3 regions of the Lysinibacillus sp. FSL M8-0216 genome follow, and region 1 is predicted to be linked to each of the others. Evidence: riboswitches for the same ligand, from Rfam matches in the RefSeq annotation. Region 1 holds a riboswitch; each other region holds the start of a gene.
The links. Region 1 has a riboswitch for S-adenosylmethionine ahead of MKX57_RS21220 (bifunctional homocysteine S-methyltransferase/methylenetetrahydrofolate reductase). Riboswitches for the same ligand answer to the same signal wherever they lie in the genome.
Positions count from the first base shown of each region.

Region 2: linked by a shared signal. The riboswitch ahead of MKX57_RS19410 (methionine ABC transporter ATP-binding protein) and the one ahead of MKX57_RS21220 (bifunctional homocysteine S-methyltransferase/methylenetetrahydrofolate reductase) in region 1 are both predicted to bind S-adenosylmethionine.
Region 3: linked by a shared signal. The riboswitch ahead of MKX57_RS13560 (Na+/H+ antiporter NhaC family protein) and the one ahead of MKX57_RS21220 (bifunctional homocysteine S-methyltransferase/methylenetetrahydrofolate reductase) in region 1 are both predicted to bind S-adenosylmethionine.

Region 1 is NZ_CP152007.1:4,269,468-4,272,750, reverse strand. It holds gene MKX57_RS21230 (globin-coupled sensor protein) at 1-120, shown strand, start outside; gene MKX57_RS21225 (protoporphyrinogen oxidase) at 310-1,704, shown strand; SAM riboswitch class I at 1,807-1,906, shown strand; gene MKX57_RS21220 (bifunctional homocysteine S-methyltransferase/methylenetetrahydrofolate reductase) at 1,996-3,283, shown strand, end outside.
Region 2 is NZ_CP152007.1:3,902,331-3,905,613, reverse strand. It holds gene MKX57_RS19430 (arsenate reductase family protein) at 1-245, shown strand, start outside; gene gcvH (glycine cleavage system protein GcvH) at 327-707, shown strand; gene MKX57_RS19420 (hypothetical protein) at 799-1,140, shown strand; gene MKX57_RS19415 (thioredoxin family protein) at 1,156-1,467, shown strand; SAM riboswitch class I at 1,524-1,628, shown strand; gene MKX57_RS19410 (methionine ABC transporter ATP-binding protein) at 1,712-2,740, shown strand; gene MKX57_RS19405 (methionine ABC transporter permease) at 2,730-3,283, shown strand, end outside.
Region 3 is NZ_CP152007.1:2,756,232-2,759,514, forward strand. It holds gene MKX57_RS13555 (VanZ family protein) at 1-84, shown strand, start outside; gene MKX57_RS13560 (Na+/H+ antiporter NhaC family protein) at 560-1,840, opposite strand; SAM riboswitch class I at 1,945-2,048, opposite strand; gene MKX57_RS13565 (DUF3953 domain-containing protein) at 2,168-2,401, opposite strand; gene MKX57_RS13570 (class I SAM-dependent methyltransferase) at 3,216-3,283, shown strand, end outside.

The DNA.
Region 1 (3,283 bases):
TGCATGGCGACGAAAATACAAGCAATCGCAGGTATATTAAGTGGGTTGGGTAGTTCTTTTACTGAAGTAACGAACTCAGCAGAAAAATTAGCTAGCTTTGCCCAAAATTTAAAAAGCTAGATCACTAGTAGCTATATTAAACACTATAGTACTCATTATAATGTGTGTTTAGTAAGCATATTCTTGGAGCTAGAGTTATCTCACAGTTGAGATAGCTCTATTTTTGCTAAATTTGTAAAGGGTTTAACGTAATTTTCAATGAAAATAAGTTTATACTGTAGACAGAACTAAAAATAGGGGCGGTTTACTATGAAAACAGTTGTTGTATTAGGTGGCGGTATTACTGGTTTATGCACAATGCATTATCTGCAACGCCAAGTGAAGGAAAAAAATTTAGATGTTCAGCTAGTGCTCGTAGAAAAAAATACATATTTAGGTGGCAAACTATATTCAGCCTATGAACAAGGTTTTATTATGGAAACTGGTGCTGATTCAATCGTAGCTCGCCATAAAGGTGTAATGGAGCTAGTGCAGGAGCTAGACTTTGAAGATCATCTCGTTTACAACGAAACAGGTATATCCTATATTTATACAAATAACGAGCTGCACGCCATTCCAGCGGATTCTACTTTCGGTATACCTATGAGTGTGGCATCACTTGAGGAAAGCACACTTATCTCTGACCAGGCCAAACAAGAAGCTTTAAAAGATTTAACTTTACCCAATGCAGGTTTTACAAAAGAAAGCTCAATAGGGGAATTTTTAACTTATTATCTTGGCGAAGAGCTTGTGGAAAATCAAATTGCACCTGTTTTAGCAGGTGTCTATTCTGGTGATTTACACCAACTTTCTATTGCCTCCACTTTACCGTATTTAATTGACTATAAAAATGACAATGGAAGTATCATAAAAGGTTTTGATGCGAATCGTGAGCAATTTGTTAAAGCTGCTAATAAAAAATTTATTTCATTTCAAAATGGATTATCCTCTTTAATTGAGCGATTAGAACAGAAATTAACAGAGGTAGACATCATTAAAGGGGTAGCCACAAATCATGTCCAAAAAATGGGGAACAAGTATTCGATTTCATTAGCAAATGGTCAATACATTGAGGCAGATTATGTTGTTCTAGCGCTACCGAATGAAGCGGTTCAAAGTATATTACAGGACGACTCCTTAACACATTATTTTGATCAGTTTACTACAGCATCAGCCATTACTATTTATCTAGGCTTTGATGTGCCTGATGCAAACTTACCTGCGGATGGAACAGGCTATATTGTATCGCATAATTCTGATGTCACTTGTAATGCAGCAACTTGGACGAGTCGCAAGTGGAAGCATACATCGAAAAACAATCAACTACTTGTTCGCCTATTCTATAAGAGTATTAATCCGGCGTATGAGCAGTTACGTAAAATGACTGACGACGAATTGGCAGCCGTCGCTTTAGAAGATGTTCGGAAAAGCCTAGGAATTGATGAAAAGCCAACCGTTGTGAATGTCACAAAATGGATTGATCAAATGCCTAAATATGACTTAGCTCACCGGGAAGCGCTACAAGGCTTACTACTAGAGCTGAATGAAAACTATCCGAATTTATCGATAGCGGGTTGCTCTTATTTTGGAGTAGGTATTGGTGCTTGCATTCAAAATGGGAAAAAAATTGGTGAAGAGCTTGCAGAAGAACTATCTAATTTCTAAGTTTTTAAGCAAATAATTTCTTTGTTATGTGAAATAGTCTTGACTCATTCGTCTGTAAACGATATGATTCTTTTAATTATTTAAAAAATTCATACTTAATAATTCTTATCAAGAGAAGCAGAGGGACTGGCCCATTGAAGCTTCAGCAACCAACTTTTTGTCAGGTGCTAAATCCAGAAGACCGTTGAGTCGAAGATGAGAAGGAACAATAATGATGAGTCGTTAAAGCCTTCTTTTTATATAAAAGAAGGCTTTTTATTATACAGAAATAGAGGAAGAGAGGCTAGTTTTATGGGATTGCTTGAAAAATTAAAAACGCATGTATTGACGGCAGACGGTGCAATAGGCACAGTGTTGTATGGCTATGGATTGGAGTATTGTCATGAGGAAATGAATGTTCAGAGACCTGAATTAATTGAAAAGATTCATAGAGAATATATCGCAGCGGGTGCTGATATTATTCAAACGAATACGTACGGTGCCAATGCCATTAAATTAGCTCGCTATGGACTAGAATCAAGTGTCCAACAATTTAATGAAGCAGCTATTACTATTGCTAAGCGAGCAGCAGCGGATGGCGGTCAATTTGTTTTAGGAACAATTGGTGGAATTCGTGGCATTCGTAAAAGCGATGCAACATTAGATGACATATTAGCGACCGTTGAAGAGCAGGCAAGTGTGTTACTTGCAGGAAATCCTGATGGCCTTTTACTCGAAACTTATTATGATTTTGAAGAATTAACAGCAACATTAAACGTGCTACGCGCCAAAACTAATATACCGATAATTGCTCAAGTATCTATGCATGAGCCTGGTGTTTTACAAAATGGTATGTCTTTAAATAATGCGCTACATGAGTTAGAGATTCTTGGTGCAGATATTGTTGGTGTCAATTGCCGTCTAGGTCCATATCATACGATTCAAGCGTTTGAGGCTGTAGAACTTCCGGCAAAGGCATTTATGTCAGCCTATCCAAATGCTTCGCTATTAGATTTAGAGGACGGGCGTGTTGTTTATGAGTCGGAGGCTGATTATTTTGGTCGCGCTGCTGTTGAACTGCGTGATCAGGGTGTTCGCTTAATTGGGGGTTGTTGTGGTACGACACCAAAGCATATTGCAGCCGCAAAGAAGTATTTAGAAGAGCTATCACCAGTTAGTGAAAAGCATGCGAAGCCTGAAAAGATTGAAATTGTTCGTGATGCCGAGCCAGCTAAATTTGAACCACTTCATGAAAAAGTAAAGCGTGAACGCTCGGTCATCGTAGAGTTGGATACACCTAGACACTTAGAAATAGATGGATTTCTTGAAGGGGCCAAACAACTATATGAGGCAGGTGCCGATGTAGTGATGATGGCAGACAATTCATTGGCATCCCCACGTATTAGCAATATTGCAATGGGGGCGTTATTGAAAAGTACTAATGGCGTGCGCCCCCTTACACATATTACCTGTCGAGATCGTAATTTAATTGGTCTTCAATCACATTTAATGGGGTTAAATGCCTTAGGAATTCATGATGTGCTAGCTGTTACGGGTGACCCAACGAAGGTTGGAGATTTCCCTGGTGCCACTAGCGTAT
Region 2 (3,283 bases), 370 kb from region 1:
CAACAAAGGATGAAATAACAGCTTTATGGCAAGCAAGTGGACTACCTTTGAAGAAGTTTTTTAATACTTCTGGCATGAAGTATCGTGACCTTGGTTTGAAGGACAAGCTAGCTGATATGACTGAGGAAGAACAGCTTAAGCTACTTGCTACGGATGGTATGTTAATAAAACGTCCCATCGTAACAGATGGAAAAAAAGTAACTTTAGGGTTTAAAGAATCCGATTTTGAGCAAGCTTGGTTATAACCGTTTTTATCCTTGTTTTTATAGGAGAAGTATGGCACACTGAAAGTGAATATATTACATAATTATGGAGGGGTTTTTTGCATGAGCACACCGAAAGACTTACGTTACTCTGAAGAGCATGAATGGGTAAAAGTAGAAGATGGAAAAGTACGTATTGGTATTACGCACTTCGCACAATCTGAATTAGGAGATATCGTTTTCGTTGAACTTCCACAAGTTGGCGATGAAATCAAAACAGATGATCCATTCGGTAGCGTAGAATCAGTAAAAACTGTTTCTGAATTATATGCACCAATCTCAGGTACTGTAGTGGAAGTAAATGCAGATTTAGAAGATAGCCCAGAATTCGTTAATGAATCACCATATGAAAAAGCATGGATGATCGTCGTAGAGCCTGCTGATGCATCAGAAGTTGATAAACTTATGACAGCAGAACAATACGAAGAGATGACTGCAGAATAAGACAAGCCATAATCAAAAAACGTCGGAAACTACCGGCGTTTTTTATTATATAATAATGTATAAGTGGATATGTCTAAATGGAGGTGGCGTAATGTTCGATGGGAAATGCTTGATAGTAGAAGGACGCTCAGATAAGCTACAAATTGAGCCGATTTTGAACGAGAATGTTACAATACTATGTACGAATGGAACAATTGGAGTGCATCAATTAGAGGAGCTAATAGACCCCTATGAGGGCTGCGAGCTATTTACTTTTTTTGATGCTGATACTTCAGGCGATAAGCTACGCGCTTTAATGGACAGACATTATCCGGAAGCGGAGCATTTACGTACAATGCCGACATATAAGGAAGTAGAAACGACACCAAGAAAAGTGTTAGCAATGATTTTACTGCGTGCGCATTTCTCCATCCATAATGAATATATTTTATAAGGTTGCGTGAACTAAATGGAAGAATGGTCAAAAGAGCAGTGGGAGTCGGCTTTACAGTCGGGAGAAAAAGCTGCGTTTTATTTATATACACCGATGTGTGGTACTTGTGCAGTGGCATCGAAAATGATGTCAATTGTAGAACAACTATTACCTCACCTAAAACTAGGGAAAGCAAATATTAATTTTTTGGAGCAAATTGCTATTGAACATCAAATTGAAAGCGTCCCATGTTTACTTGTGTGTGATGGCGGCAAAGTGACAGAAAAGATTTATGCTTTTCAATCCGTACCATTTTTGTACGAATTGTTAAAAAAATCAATTGACTGAACTTTATTAGCGTGGTAAAGTAACAAATATATTACTAAAACATTAAATATATCGAACTCTTATAAAGAGCGGCGGAGGGAAGTGCCCTATGAAGCCCGGCAACCATCACATAGTGAAAAGGTGCCAAATCACTCAAAGATTTTTTCTTTGAAAGATGAGAGAACGGTTCAACGTATAATACGTGACCCCTTCTACTTGTCTATAAGTGGAGGGGTTTTTTTATATAAGAAAAGGAGTATTCGCTATGATACAGCTTCAAAATATAACGAAGAAATACAAAACAGCAAATGGCGAATTAACGGCAGTCAAAGATGTTAACCTTACTATTAATAAGGGTGAAATTTTTGGCATTATCGGCTATAGTGGCGCTGGTAAAAGTACGATGATTCGTTTACTTAATGGTTTAGAGAAACCAACAGCAGGAACAGTAACGGTGAACAATCAAGAATTTTCTTCGATTAAGGGTCAAAAGCTTAGAGCAGCTAGACAAAAGGTTAGTATGATTTTTCAACATTTTAACCTACTTTGGTCACGAACAGTTGCAGAAAACATTGCCTTCCCATTAGAAATTGCAGGTGTATCAAAAGCTCAACGTGAGGCACGGGTGAAGGAATTGATAGCACTTGTTGGCTTAGAAGGTCGCGATCAAGCATATCCATCGCAGCTGTCTGGTGGACAAAAGCAACGAGTAGGGATTGCACGTGCATTAGCAAATAATCCAGAGGTTTTACTATGTGATGAGGCAACATCTGCACTAGACCCAGAGACAACAGATGCCATTCTTGATTTACTGGTAGATATTAATGAACGGTTAGGGTTAACGATTGTCCTCATTACTCATGAAATGCATGTCATTCGCAAGATTTGTCATCGTGTAGCAGTGATGGAGGCAGGCGAAATTGTAGAGCGTGGGGAAGTATTGCAAGTTTTCCAGGCACCTCAGGCAGCCATTACTAAGAAATTTGTAGCCCAAATTACAAATACAAAGGAAACACAGGATACAGTAGAACAAATCAAAGCAAATTATCCAACTGGACAACTTGTCAAATTGATTTTTGTTGGTGAAAAAACAGAACAGCCAGTTATTTCACATCTAGTGAAGCAATTCGATGTGGAAGTAAGCATCGTACACGGAAATATTTCACAAACGAAAAATGGTGCATATGGTACCCTCATAGTCCAAATTGATGGGTCGAAAGCAAATGTGACTGAAGCCTTAAGCTATTTAAATACAGTGGAAGTACAAACGGAGGTGATTGCAGATGCTAACTAATCTCTTTCCGAATGTAGACTGGGATAGCATGTGGCAGGCTACGTATGAAACATTATATATGACGGCCATTTCTACAGTTATTACATTTATTCTTGGGTTAGCTATTGGAATCGTCCTATTTTTAACAAGTCCCAATCAGTTATGGGCTAATAAAATTGTTAGCTTTTTAACAGGGTCACTCGTTAACATTTTCCGCTCTATCCCATTTATCGTGTTAATTATTTTATTAATTCCATTCACTAAGCTTTTACTAGGTACAATCCGTGGAGCTAATGCTGCTTTACCTGCTTTAATTATCGGTGCGGCTCCATTCTATGCACGTATGGTATTAATTGCGTTACGTGAGATTGATAAAGGTGTCATTGAAGCAGCTCGTTCAATGGGGGCAAAAACATCCACAATTATTTGGAAAGTTCTAATCCCTGAATCATTACCAGCACTAATTTCGGGTATTACGGTTACGGCTGTAGCACTTGTTGGATATACAGCAATGGCAGGGATAATCGGTGCAGGAGGTCTTGGGAACTTAGCCTTCCTAGACGG
Region 3 (3,283 bases), 1.5 Mb from region 1:
AAAGGCTTCTATCAGCCCATATACAATGTTTCTGGCAAGTTCAACGACAACGATTGGTTTACTTTAATTCAGGCAAGAAAGTAACACCTCGTTCCAAATACTTAAGCAAAGCCCAGGCTCCAATTAATAGAGCAACTGGGCTCTTTTATTTTCGACTGTAAGGGGCAATGAACTATCCCCCTATCTCCTAAAAGTAGACTACTCCCCTATTTTTCTACTATTATTTTTTTACCTAATACCATTAGTGTTTATTGTCTGATTCTTATTGAAATTTATTAACTTTAAAATAAAGTAAAGCCGTTGATTGATTTCCAGCTTTCCATGGGCGGGGTCGAACTGCACCCTCGCCCTTCGTTCCAATCTGGAGTGGATATTAACTTCACCACAAAAAAATGCTCCCTTTAGATAAACAGATTTTATTTTTTAATCTGTCTACCTAATAGGGAGCATATCAAACTACTCGATGGCTTTTGTCTACAGTCTGAAATAACCAGCTTGCTGATCTTTATTTAGATTGAGCTACTTTCGTCGTTCATGTTTAATTTTCAGTAGTAAAAGTTTAGGCTTTCTTTTTTTTCGGGTACCCAATGAATATCGCTATCATACCACAAATACCAATAAGAATTGGGTAGAAAGAGTACGGCAAGATACTCACTGGCGAAATTTTGGCTACGCTTGCGGCTACAAGAAATTGGGCTCCGTATGGGAGAAGACCTTGGACTGTACAAGAGAAAATATCTAAAATACTTGCAGACTTTCTCGGCTCAATCTCATACTGGTCAGCAATATTTTTGGCAAGTGGCCCGGCAATTAGAATAGCAATTGTATTATTGGCCGTAGATAAATTAGTTAGACCCACAAGACCAGCTATACCAAATTCAGCACCCTTCTGCGATTTAATCCTGCGCGTTACAAGACGGAGTAAAAAGTCAATTCCCCCATTAAATTTAATAACTTCCACCATTCCAGCTATTAATATAGCCAGAAAGGCGATTTCATACATCCCTTCCATTCCTTCACCAATCTTTTGTATAAGGCTCATTATGTGATAGCTGCCATCTGCTAAGCCAACAGCACCGGCGAGAACAATCCCTAATGCAAGAACGAGGAAAACATTCATTCCAGATAACGCTAAAATAATAACTAAAACATAGGGAATAATTTTTATCCAATTATAGCTTAGATGCTCTACTTGGGCTGTCCCCCCGGATGTCATAAACCCTAAAATAATACTTGTGATAATAGCTGCCGGCAATACAATCCAAAAATTGACCTTAAATTTGTCCTTCATTTGTGCGCCTTGTGAACGAACTGCAGTAATAGTAGTATCTGAAATAAAAGATAAATTATCACCAAACATCGAACCGCCTACAACCGCTGCCATCACTAAAGCAATAGGTAGCTCCGTAAGATCGCTTATTCCAACTCCAATTGGCGCCAGCGCAACAATCGTCCCCACTGATGTGCCCATGGATAGAGAGATGAAACAGGCAATGATGAATAAGCCTACGACAACCAGGTTTTGCGGTATAACCGATAAAGCAAAGTTAACAGTGGAATCTACAGCCCCCATTCCCTTCGCTACCTCTGAAAATGCCCCTGCTAATAGAAAAATAATAACCATCAGCATGACATTTAAATTTCCGGCACCTTGGCAAAAAATATCAACCTTTCGGGAAAACGATTCTTTTCGATTCATCGCTAGAGCTACAGCACCCGAAATGCTGATGGCTACAATGACAGGAAAGGCATAAAAATCACCCATTATAATCCCTGAACCAATAAATAAAATCATAAAAATAACAAATGGGATTAGCGCCCATGGATTCTCTTTCTTCATTGTCTACCTCCAAAAATTAAAAATCAGCCCTATTTTTTATTTTTTCACCATAAAAAAGGCCTCATCTTGAAATAACAAGAAGAGCCCTTATAGTTAAAACGCTCCTCTTATCTATCAAGAACATTGCTTGCTGGATTTGGCACAGTAACTTAATAGTTCCGCTGCCGAGATTTCATCGGGCCAGTCCCTCCATCTCTCTTGATAAGAAGAAAAAATATTATATTTTTTACACAATATTAAAATACTAAAATAAAACATCCATAATTGCAACATGTTTTTAATTGTAAAAAAATCCCACGACTATTATCAAGTGCGAAATTCAACTTTTTATACGAATACGAAGCTTTGAATGGACACATAGATCGAAAATATAAATACCCCGACTAAAAACCAACCATATAATTTTCTCTCTCTCCGAAATTCATTAATTCCTAATGTTAACATAAATAAACCTAGAAAAAGGATCATTAAAAAGTTTAGCCGATAATCATGTGTCATAAATCCGTAAATGGAAAGCGTGATGCCTATTATTGATAAAATAATTTGTACTGTTTTTAACAAAACGATTCCCCCTATTTGCTTGAACGAATACTAACAGTTATCTAACCTTTTTTGAATAAAAAAATTCTATGATGGGTGAGATGACAAATGAAAGCCCAACAACTTTTTATTTTTGTTTTTTTAATTGGCTTTTGAACTAGAAACAGGAAATTTAAGTTTAATTCGAACAGGGCTGACAAAAGGCTTTTACCCTGCATTTATCTTTTCTTTAGGTTGTGCTGTTGGTGACATGGTGTACGCTGTACTATAGGTTTTGGGAATAGCCTTTCTAGTACAATCTAGTACAATATTCCAATTCATTTTATGGATTGGCGGTACTATCATGCTTGGCCCTTTAACCTTCCAAGCTTTCCGAGATACGTTTGCATGCAAAAAATTAGAGTCATGGAGCAGCGATTGAAAAGAAATCATTATGGGCTTATTTTTTACTGGTGTTTGGCTAGTAGTTTCAGCAACGACTGCAATCGTTGATTCCCAACGGTTGGTGGAAGTATAGTAGGTGGTACAACTATTGGACATTCAGCAACTAAAAGCTTACCTCCCTTCTTCTTCGGATTTATCACCGTTTCAATCCTTTGGGGGCTAATCCTTTCATATTTAAGTAGCATCGGTGGTAAAATAATGGGAAAAGGCTTATGCAAATAGTTTCGTTTATTTCAGGATTACTCTTTTTGTACTTTACTTTTTATGTATTCTTGAATGGTTTTGAAAAGCTATTATAGGGGTGAAAACCATGGTTAGAAGAAGATAGCTAGCCTCCTAGATCACCAAGGATATGTAGGAGGCTAGCTTAATTATAGGAGATGTTTAAACGATGAAGCAAAATAAATATGATGATATGCAATTCTTTTCTGCTTACGAAAAAATGCCACGTTCTGTTCA